2 regions of the Klebsiella sp. M041 genome follow, and region 2 is predicted to be linked to the other one. Evidence: predicted binding sites of a transcription regulator. Region 2 holds the regulator's gene; the other holds the start of a gene.
What was found. Region 2 encodes PurR, which represses purine synthesis genes. Its sites were predicted from a motif close to CANGCAAACGTTTGCNTG; they were not measured.
Positions count from the first base shown of each region.

Region 1: a site for PurR is predicted at 4,018-4,035, ahead of pyrC (dihydroorotase). Genes of this name have one in related genera too.

Region 1 is NZ_JCAXWU010000004.1:64,292-70,037, reverse strand. It holds gene trhO (oxygen-dependent tRNA uridine(34) hydroxylase TrhO) at 1-611, shown strand, start outside; gene AC6CWS_RS05935 (DUF2770 family protein) at 597-710, opposite strand; gene solA (N-methyl-L-tryptophan oxidase) at 783-1,901, opposite strand; gene bssS (biofilm formation regulator BssS) at 2,028-2,282, opposite strand; gene dinI (DNA damage-inducible protein I) at 2,586-2,837, opposite strand; gene pyrC (dihydroorotase) at 2,911-3,957, opposite strand; gene AC6CWS_RS05910 (lipoprotein) at 4,083-4,643, opposite strand; gene mdtH (multidrug efflux MFS transporter MdtH) at 4,757-5,746, opposite strand, start outside.
Region 2 is NZ_JCAXWU010000006.1:165,267-171,012, reverse strand. It holds gene punC (purine nucleoside transporter PunC) at 1-953, opposite strand, end outside; gene punR (DNA-binding transcriptional activator PunR) at 1,066-1,977, shown strand; gene purR (HTH-type transcriptional repressor PurR) at 1,996-3,021, opposite strand; gene cydH (cytochrome bd-I oxidase subunit CydH) at 3,314-3,406, shown strand; gene AC6CWS_RS09815 (MFS transporter) at 3,574-4,743, shown strand; gene sodB (superoxide dismutase [Fe]) at 4,803-5,384, opposite strand.

The DNA of each region.
Region 1 (5,746 bases), on a different contig from region 2:
TTATCGATATGCGCAACCACTATGAATATGAGGTGGGCCATTTCGAAAACGCGCTGGAGATCCCAGCAGATACCTTCCGCGACCAGTTGCCGAAAGCCGTTGAAATGATGCAGGACCATAAAGACAAGAAAATTGTCATGTATTGCACCGGTGGTATTCGCTGTGAAAAAGCCAGCGCCTGGATGAAGCATAACGGCTTCAATAAGGTCTGGCACATCGAGGGTGGCATCATTGAGTACGCCCGCCGCGCCCGTGAGCAGGGGCTGCCGGTGCGTTTCATTGGCAAAAATTTTGTCTTTGATGAACGGATGGGCGAGCGGATCTCCAATGACGTTATCGCGCACTGTCATCAGTGCGGCGCGCCGTGCGACACCCATACCAACTGCCTGAATGATGGCTGCCATCTGTTGTTTATCCAGTGCCCGAGCTGTGCCGAGAAGTTTGCCGGCTGCTGTAGCGAAGCCTGCATGGAAGAGCATAAGCTGCCGGAAGAGGAGCAGCGTCAGCTGCGCGCCGGGCGTGAAAACGGCAATAAAATCTTTAATAAATCCCGTGGCCGGCTGAACACCAAACTCGGGATCCTCGATCCTGAGCCGTCAGAAAAACCATAACCAGACAAGATCGATGATCGCCAGCAGCAGCCAGAGCGCAAGGTAGATCATAAAGTGCTCGCGGACGTTATTGACCAGCAAATTAAACAGGCGACGCATAACCGCTCTCAATCACTAACGGCCTCGACAGAGGCCGTTTTTTTTGCCCGACGGCAAAAGTGCCGCATTCCATTACGCGTTAAAGCGCGCCAGCGAGAAGGGCGCCAGGTTGAAGCTCGAAGCTTCGCCCTGAGCAAACTGACTGGCAATTTCCCCCAGCACCGGGGCAAACTTAAAGCCGTGCCCGCTCAGACCGGTGATGAGCAGCGTGTCTGGTCTGCCGGGTAACGTATCGATAATAAAGTCTTCATCAACGGTATTATCGTAGGTACAGGAGGCGCCGTGCAGGCAGCCGCCGATCCCGGGCAGGACGTTACGCAAAAACGGAAACGATTCGGAGCCATCGCTGGCGACAGCGCCAAACGCCACTCGCTGCTGCGGCATGGAGATCGGCTGACCGCCGTTATGCTTGCCAATCTTCAGCTCGTTATCTTCCGCCGGGAAACCGTAGTATTGATCGCCGTTGGGCAACTCGCCGGTGAAGGCCGGGAAGTGATTCTTGCTGCTGTAACGGCCATCGGCCTGGTACCAGGCGAACACCTTGCGTACCGGCTGGATGGGGAGGTCCGGAAGCAGGCGGGTGACCCAGGTCCCGGCGCTGACCAGCAGCTTTTTACCATGATATTCACCGTCGAGGGTATCGATGGTGACCCCATCTGCATGGTGATGAATAGCCGAGACCGGGCAGTTGAATAGCTGCGCGCAGCCCGCTTCCCGCGCCAGACGGATCCAGGTTTCCACGGCCAGTTCGCTGCGCAGTACGCCGGAAGCGGGTTCAAAAATCGCCCGATAGTCATCGGGGAGGCGTATCTCCGGCCAGCGCTGCATCACGGCCTGGGCATCCAGCTCTTCCACCTCAAGCTGGAACGCACGGGCGCTGGCGGCAACGTTGGCGAGGAAAGGGGAGCTGGCGGGGCCGAGGTTTATGACGCCGGTGCGTTCAAACACGGCTTCGCCACTGATCTCGGCCAGTTCATCCCACAGCTGCTGGGCGCGCAGCACCAGCGGAACATATTTTTCACCTTCGCCATAGGCGTGACGGATAAGACGGCTGCTGCCGTGATGGCTGCCTTCCTGGTGAGGAGGCTGATGGGCATCGGTCATCAGAACATTGAGTCCGGCACGACGCGCATAATAGCCAGCGGCGGCGCCGACGGAGCCGCTGCCGATAATGATAAGATCGTATTGCATGGTGAGTTCCGGGTAATTGCCTTGTTAGCAGGGTAATTAACTCCCTGTGCTTATACAAGCCCGAAAATAATTCAGGCACCCGCAGGTGCCTGTTAAGCTTATTGTTAAGTCATTCCGAGGGCCGCGTTAATGTCTGCGGTACTCGTTTTCCTGGTATTCGCCAGATTCAATTTTTGCAATGCCTGCTTCCAGGATTGAAATAAACTGACGTGCGACGTCCGTCGTTAGCCATAGCGTCTGGCCTATCTCAGCATCATGACTGTTTTCTTGAGCGGGGTTCTGGTAGTGCAGGCGCAACATCAGTGCATCGTAGCTATCAACGGTGCTGATGTCCCATCCAACGAGGGGATGGGTCTGAATGACTTCATTATTTTTTTCCATCATAACCCCTTATTCATATGTTAAAAGACAACAATTCTCGAGGTTTAATGCATGTTTTTTGAAGCAAGTTAATTATATCAGGGATCAAGAATAAACTCGAGAAATTAAATGAAAGGCAGCATGATTTTCTTGTTTTGCCGCTTTTTTACTCAAGATAAGCGTGCAAAACGGCCATTTTAGTCGATATTAAGCAGAATAATCAGGAATATTCTGAACATGAGAAGAGGATAAAAAAGCCGGGGCGACCCGGCAAAGAAAAGCACAATGAGGGAGCAAACCAGAGTAACTGGATCCCGCCATGCTTCAGGAGAGATCGTGGACAAACCAGTCGTCCGCGCTTTCCCAGGTTTCTTGCAGGATTTCGCTTATCCGGTCTTTGTCTTCTTTCAGGCCGCCGAACACCGAGAGCTGATTGCCCGTGGCGTAGCGGACGCTCACCTGGCTGTCGATGGCCGGGAACTGTTCGGCGATACGGCGAGAGAGTTCGTTATTCAGCGCTTCCAGCGCGCCGTTGGGTAAGGCGGTCGTTTTGGCGATAGAGACTTCAATGCGCATAATTGCCCCCTGTGTTTGATACTGGTTATTTATACAGTATCTGATGAGCATTGACAACAGGGGGCCGCGTTTTTTATCGCTTCATGGTCCAGCGGACGGTTTCACCTGCCAGGAACGGCACCAGGGTGTCATTGGGCAACGCAATACTGTCGACGACGGTCGTCTCTTCACGCACCAGTTCAACATAGCCTTCATTGACCGGCAGACCGTAAAAGCGCGGGCCGTTCAGCGAGCAGAAGGCCTCAAAGTGCTGCAGAGCGTTCATTTCTTCAAACACGGTGGCGTAGCTGCCGAGGGCGGTCGGGGCGTTGAAGCAGCCGGCGCAGCCGCAGCTGGCTTCCTTACGATGGCGGGCATGCGGCGCGGAATCGGTGCCAAGGAAGACGCGGCTAAAGCCGCTGGCGACCAGTTCGCGCAGTGCCTGCTGATGAATATTGCGTTTGAGTACCGGCAGGCAGTACAAGTGAGGACGAATACCGCCGACCAGCATATGGTTACGGTTGAACATCAGATGCTGCGGGGTGATAGTGGCCGCCAGCAGTTCATTGCCGTCACGCACATACTCGGCGGCATCTTTGGTGGTGATATGCTCAAAGACAACCTTCAGGCCGGGCAGGCGCTGGCGCAGCGGCTCCATCACGGTTTCAATAAAGCGCGCTTCGCGGTCGAAAATATCAATCTCGGCATGGGTGACTTCGCCATGTACCAGCAGCGGCATCCCCAGTTTTTCCATCCGCTCCAGCACCGGCATAATAGCGTCGGTGCTGGTGACGCCGTGGCTGGAGTTGGTGGTGGCATTGGCCGGGTAAAGCTTGGCGGCGGTGAACACGCCTTCGTTAAAGCCGCGCTCCAGCTCAGCCGGGTCGAGGGAGTCTGTCAGATAGCAGGTCATCAGCGGGGTAAAATCGTGCCCGGCCGGGACGGCGTCCATAATGCGCTGGCGATAGGCGATAGCCGCCGCGACGGTGGTGACAGGCGGCACCAGATTCGGCATCACGATCGCCCGGCCATAAAACTCACTGGTATAAGGCACGACGGTTTTCAGCATATCGTCATCACGCAGATGGATATGCCAGTCGTCTGGGCGGCGGATTTTCAATACCTGGGATTGTGCTGTCATGGAAGGCTCCGGCTAATAGGTTCAGTCATCAGGGCTGTTTTTTGCCGGGCACTAAGGATAAGCGTAAACGTTTTCCTTTGCACTCATTTCCGTAAAAAATTGAGGGCGCCGCGGCGCCCTGGAGATTAATTGGTAAAGGGGATGACAATCTCGCCCGGCTTCACCTCTATGCCTTTGGCGTATTTCTTCGCCAGCGCTTCACCGGTGCTGGCGTCCTCACGCAGGACATAGGCAGGCTGCTGGCTGAAGTAACTGCGCAGCGACTGATTCAGATAGGGGAGCAGGGCCTGAATGACCGACTGCAGTTTCTCGGGCGCCACTTTGGCATCGACCACCTCCATTTCCTGCAGGAAGATGGCGCCTTTCTCTCTGTCAAAAGTTGGCAGCGCTTTGAGCTTCAGATCGATCGTCGCTTTCTGCGTGCCGAACAGGGAGTTCAGGTCGACGTTAGCGATCCCGGTCAGCGTGACTTTGCCCGGCTCCTCGCGCCCGATGGCGCTGGTGAGGTTCTGCAGTTCGATATGGGCGTCGGCAACGCCTTTCAGACCAATATCTTTGGCAAAATGGTTTCGCTTCTGCAGGGCCTGGTTAATCTCCTGCTCGCTTACCGTGTATTGGGTCAGCTGATTACAGCCGCTCAGCAGGCCGCTGACAATCAGCGCGGCGGCGATCAAAATCTTTTTCATGGGGGTCCTCTGGCTCATATCTTCATTCATCCTGACACAAAGCATCATGACCTGTCAGCACCCTCGATACCAGCAGAATAGGCTGAAAGCGGGAGAAACCGCCGCCGCGCGCATCAGGTCCGCGGCTCCAGCATGCCGGAGGTAGAGCGTTTCGGACTAAACTGCCACCACAGCGCCAGGAAGGTGATAACCCCGATGGCCCCGAGCATCAGCCACGGCAGCTCGGGCTGACCCGCGGCCTTACCGGCATCAAACAGCCAGCCGCCGCCCGCATATCCCAGCGCGCCGCCAAAGGCGAGCCCCAGGCGGCTGAAGCCCATATAGCTGCCGCGCGCCCGGGCGTCCGCCAGCGAGGCGCCCAGCGTCTCCCGGGCGGGTTCGGCAATGATGGAGCCGATGTAAAACAGGCAGATCAGGGTAAACAGCTGTTGCAAACTGCTGGTCATGCCGATGGGGAGCATGGCCAGAGTCATCACCAGCAGACCGGCCATCAGCCGGTGCTCAAGGCGAAAACGTTTTTCGCTCCAGCGGGCAATGGGATAGAGCAGGGTCAGCGAAATGGTGGCTTCGATGGCGTACATCCACTTCACGGCGGCCGGCGAGCCGGCGATGTCATTCACCATGATCGGCAGCATCAGCATCACCTGCACCGCCAGCATGTAATAGCCCGTCAGCGTCAGGACATAGGTGACGAAGCGCTTGTCCCGCAGCACCCGGCCCAGCCCCTCGCGGATCGGCGTTTTCACCGTCGAGAGCTTCCATGCCGGCAGATACCAGGCGTTAAATGCCGCGCAGGCGATAAACAGCGCGGCGCCGGCGCTGCACACCAGGCGGAAATCATACTGCAGCAGCCAGCTGCCCAGCAGCGCGCCAATCACCGCGCCGGCGCTATCCTGCATCATCAGGATGGAGAAAAAGCGGCCGCGCTGATGCGGGCGCACCAGCTTAACCACCAGCGCCGCCCGCGGCGGATCGAACAGCGTGCCGCCGAGCCCGGAAAGTATGCACGAGAACCACAGCACCCACGGCTCATGGGCGACGGCCATCGCCGCGAAGCCGCCGGCGCGCATCAGCATACCGGTGACGATCATCGGTTTGGCGCC
Region 2 (5,746 bases):
ACGATGGGGTAGATCCCGCCGTTGACCACCGCCATCAGGCAGAACGGGATCATCAACGCCACCAGCGAGGCATGCGTTTGCAGACCCACCAGCCAGGTGGCGGCGACGCTGACGGCGAAGACCACCAGCAGCCACGGGAGCATTTGTTGCCCGGACCATTTTTGCAGCAGCGCGCGACAGCCATAGCCGCCCACCAGAAAAGCGATGGTCTGCGGGATATAGCTCAGGCCGATGGCGGTCGGGCCGTAGCCCATCTCATGAAGGATAAACGGCGAACCGGTAAGCCAGGCGAAGAAGCTGGCGGAACAGGCGGCGTAGATCAGGACGTTGCCGCTGTATTCCCGGGAGCGCAGCAGCGCCAGAAAAGTGATTTTCTTTTCAGCCACTGTGGCCGACTTAGCGGCGGCCTTCAGGCGCAGGGCAGGCAGCATCAGCAGCAGAGTGATGGCAAACAAGGTGGCGAAGATGGCTTGCCACTCGAAGTGCACCAGCAGCCAGCTGCCCAGCAGCGGGGCCAGCGCAGGGGACAGTCCTACCAGCGGCATAATAGTGGCGAAGATGCGGTTGGTGCGCTGGGCGGGATAGTAATCGGTCACCATCGCCTGCCAGGTGACCGCCGCGGCGCAGACGCCAATCGCCTGCAGAAAACGCAGCGCCAGCATCAGCGTGGCGTTCTGCACCCACAGCATTCCCAGGCAGCCGACCGCGAAAATCGCCAGGCCGCTCAGCAGCACCGGTTTGCGCCCGTAGCGGTCTGACAGCGGCCCCCAGAAGAGCTGGCCCAGCGCGAAGCCGGCGAGGAACAGGCTCAGGCTGGCGCTAATGGATGCGGCGGAGGTGTCGAGATCCTGCTGCATGGCGGCAAATGCCGGCAGGTACATATCGGTGGCCAGAAAGCCCAGCACGCTCAGGCCGGCCAGCCAGACTAAAAATCCTTTCCCAGGTTGTGACATAACGTTCTCATTTTTGGAGTACAGGTACGATGCCGCAGAGTGTAGGGAGTGCATTGTGGCTTGTGAAACGCTAATATTTGTCACATGCATTCAAAAATTTTGCAGGCAGAAAATGTGGTCTGAATACTCTCTGGAAGTGGTTGATGCCGTCGCCCGGAACGGCAGCTTTAGCGCGGCGGCGCAGGAGCTCCATCGGGTGCCTTCCGCCGTCAGCTATACCGTGCGTCAGCTCGAAGAGTGGCTGGCCGTCCCGTTGTTTGAGCGCCGTCATCGTGATGTGGAGCTGACCCCCGCCGGGGTCTGGTTTTTACAGGAAGGGCGCTCTGTTATCAAAAAAATGCAGATCACCCGCCAGCAGTGCCAGCAAATTGCCAACGGCTGGCGCGGGCAGTTGTCGATCGCGGTGGACGATATCGTGAAACCCGCGCGGATGCGCCAGATGATCGTGGATTTCTATCGCCATTTTCCCGACGTCGAGCTGATCGTTTTTCAGGAAGTGTTCAATGGCGTATGGGATGCGCTGGCCGACGGCCGCGTGGAGCTGGCGATTGGCGCAACGCGCTCTATTCCGGTCGGGGGCCGCTATGCGTTCCGCGATATGGGGATGCTGAGCTGGGACTGCGTGGTGGCGAGCGATCACCCGCTGGCGAAGATGGCGGGGCCGCTGAGCGACGATGTCCTGCGCAACTGGCCGTCGCTGGTGCGGGAAGATACCTCGCGTTCGTTGCCCAAACGGACAACGTGGCTGCTGGATAACCAGAAGAGGGTGGTGGTCCCCGACTGGGAATCGTCGGCAACCTGTCTGTCGGCAGGACTCTGCGTCGGCATGGTGCCAAGCCATTTCGCCCGGCCATGGGTGGATCGCGGCGAGTGGACCGCGCTGGCGCTGGAAAATCCGTTTCCGGATGCGGCCTGCTGTCTGACCTGGCAGCAGAATGATGCTTCGCCGGCGTTAAACTGGATGCTGGACTACCTGGGGGACAGCGACACGCTGAATCGGGAGTGGCTGCGGGCGCCGGAGTGATCCGCGCCCGCCAGTGCTTTAGCGACGATAGTCGACAAACGGGCCATCCGCCACCGAGCGGCGTTCGACCAGCCGAGGGTGCACTTCAATAGACTGCGACTCTTCGCGCTTGTTGACGATACGATCCAACAGCATATTGAACGCGGCTTCGCCCAGCGAATCTTTCGGCTGATGAATGGTGGTTAACGCCGGGCTGAAATAGCGGGCGTTGCGCACATTATCATAACCGATCAGCGAAATGTCCTGCGGCACGCGCAGCCCCATTTCATCCGCGGCGCAGATAGCGCCCATCGCCATAATGTCGCCGCCGCAGAAGACCGCCGTTGGACGGTGTTGTTGGCTCAGGATCTGCTGCATGGCGCGGTAGCCGGACTCCGGCTCGAAGTCGCCCTGTACAATCCAGTTTTCCGGCACGCTGATATGCGCCTCTTTCATCGCCTGCATGAAGCCGGCCAGTCGCCCCGCGCCGGTGTTGCGCTCCAGCGGGCCCGGGATCACGCCGATTTCGCGGTGACCGCGTTCAATCAGGTAACGTCCGGCGATATACCCGCCCTGGAAGGCGTTATCGATTACCGCATCGGTAAAGTCAGCTTTTGCTTCGCCCCAGTCCATCACCACCATCGGAATATGGCGATACTCTTCCAGCATGCTCAGGACGGAGTCCGGGTATTCGGAACACATCACCAGCAGACCGTCGACGCGTTTTTGCGCCATCATCGACAGATAGGCCCGCTGTTTTTCCGGGTCGTTCCAGGCGTTGCCGAGAATCAGGGTATAGCCCTTCTGGAAGCAGCTCTTTTCAACGGACTCAATGATTTCAGCGAAATAGGCGGCTTCGCTACTGGTCGCCAGCAGGCCAATCGATTTTGTATGATTGACTTTCAGGCTGCGGGCCACGGCGCTCGGCGAGTAGTGCAGCTCTTTAATCGCCGCCCATACCGCATTGCGCGTCTCTTCGGCAACGAAACGGGTTTTGTTAATTACATGTGATACAGTTGTAGTGGAAACGTTTGCGCGCTTCGCTACATCTTTAATAGTTGCCATTACATCTCACTCCATGCCTTGACCTGATCGCCTGATCATCGATACGTAAACGTTTGCCTACACACACCCTGAATACAATTTTCAACATTGCATCACGTCGGGAAAACGACACAGAACGACAGGAAGGGGTCAATGGCCGATACGCTTTTAAATTAGCGTGGGATTTTGTCCGATCTTGGGGCAAAGTGGAAGAGCAAAAATGTGCATCGCCCTAAATCCCGGAAGATTTTTGCGATTTTTTGTGCAAAAATGAGCAAGCTCACTTTTGGTGTGGGGATAACAAGAGGGAAAAATGATGGATACCAATTTAAAGTTTTCGCTGATCACCACGATTATTGCCCTCGGCGTGATCGTCGCATTCAGCCTGACCGCCATACTGCACTAATGTTCCGATGAGGGAGGAGCGCGGCCTCCTCCCCGTATCCCGCCATTATTATCAATTCTGCAAAAATCTTTTGTCATTTCGTTCACTTTTGTTTTTTTGTGATTGATGTCATGCTTTTGGCTTCTGATGTTACGCCGTCCTCCCTGACGGTCTGATGGAGTCATTGAATGAAAATCAACTTTCCTTTACTCGCGCTGGCGATCGGCGCCTTTGGCATCGGGACCACCGAGTTCTCCCCGATGGGATTGCTGCCGGTGATTGCCAAGGGCGTGGACGTCTCGATACCGGTAGCGGGAATGCTGATCAGTGCGTATGCCATCGGCGTCATGGTCGGCGCGCCGCTGATGACCCTGCTGCTGTCCCATCGCGCCCGACGCAATGCGCTGATTTTTCTGATGGGGATCTTCACCGTCGGCAACCTGCTGTCATCCATGGCGCCGGATTACACCACGCTGCTGCTGTCGCGCATTATTACCAGCCTCAACCACGGCGCCTTTTTTGGCCTGGGGTCGGTGGTGGCGGCCAGCGTGGTACCCAAGCACAAGCAGGCCAGCGCGGTGGCCACCATGTTTATGGGCCTCACCATCGCTAATATCGGCGGCGTGCCTGCCGCGACCTGGCTTGGAGAAACCATCGGCTGGCGGATGTCCTTCCTCGCCACCGCGGGGTTAGGCCTGCTGGCGATGGTGAGCCTGTGGTTCTCCCTGCCGAAGGGCAGCGCGGGCGAACGGCCGGATGTCAAACAAGAGCTTTCGGTCCTGTTACGGCCGCAGGTTCTTTCTGCCTTACTGACCACCGTGCTGGGCGCCGGGGCGATGTTTACGCTGTATACCTACATTTCGCCGGTACTGAATTCGCTGACCCATGCTTCATCGCTGTTTATCACCGCGATGCTGGTGCTGATTGGAGTTGGTTTTTCGCTGGGCAACTATCTGGGCGGCAAATTCGCCGACCGGTCGGTCTCCCGCACGCTGAAAGGCTTTCTGCTGCTGCTGATGGCGATCATGCTGGCGATACCGCTGCTGGCGCAATCCCAGGCGGGTGCGGCCATCAGTATGATCGTCTGGGGCGCAGCCACCTTTGCGGTAGTGCCGCCGCTGCAGATGCGAGTGATGCGCGTGGCGCATGAGGCGCCGGGTCTCTCTTCTTCGGTGAATATCGGGGCGTTCAACCTGGGCAACGCGCTGGGCGCCGCCGCCGGCGGGGCGGTGATCTCCGGCGGACTGGGATATGCGTTTGTGCCGGTAATGGGCGCGATTATTGCCGGTCTGGCGTTGCTGCTGGTCTGGTTTAGCGGACGAGCGCAGCCGGAGGAGGCCTTTGCCAGCCAGTCATAAACGGTTGGGAAGGGTGTAAAAAAAACCGCAGCAGGGGTCACTCTGCTGCGGTTTGTCGTTTATGCGGCCAGGTTAGCGGCAACAAACTTCCAGTTAACCAGCGCCCAGAAGTGGTCCAGATAGCTTGGACGGGCGTTGCGGTAGTCGATGTAGTAAGCATGTTCCCAGACGTCAACGGTCAGCAGCGGCTTCGCGTCGGTGGTCAGCGGGGTACCCGCGTTGCTGGTGGAGACGATAGCCAGGCTGCCGTCGGCATTTTTAACCAGCCAGGTCCAGCCAGCGCCAAAGTTTTTCGCCGCGGCGTCGGTAAATTTGGCCTTAAACTCTGCGAAGCTGCCGAAGGATTTGGCAATCGCGGCCGCCAGCTCGCCTTCCGGTTCGCCGCCGGCGTTCGGCGCCAGGCAGTTCCAGTAGAAGGTGTGGTTCCAGACCTGCGCCGCGTTGTTGAAAACGCCGCCTTCAGAGGTGCGCACGATCTCTTCGAGCGATTGACCTTCGAACGCGGTGCCTTTGATCAGGTTGTTGAGGTTAGTGACATATGCCTGGTGGTGTTTACCGTAGTGGTATTCCAGGGTTTCTGCGGAAATGTGCGGCGCCAGGGCGTCTTTTGCATATGGTAATGCAGGTAATTCAAACGACATTGCTACTCTCCTTATAACTTTTTTGTTTTATCTCACATTGACAAGATGAGGTTTTCACCTGAATCGCGTTCTGACCGCCCGACGCTGTCGCGTCCCGGGCCTGTTATTGTATTGAGAATGTTAACATTTGCCGCAGGCAGTGAAAAGCCTTACAACGATAAAGGCTATTATCGCCGGCGCAACTGCCGAAGGCTTAACCGTTTTCTGCGTAGCGGCGCGTTAAGACGCCCGCAGATGTTGCAAAAATGTATAAGTAAAAGGAGGCTGGGTCTCCAGCCTCTCACCGCGATGGTTAATTTCTCAGCAGGCCATCTTAAGACCCCGTAGCGCAAACGGCTGAATGAAAATAAGCATTTTAAATC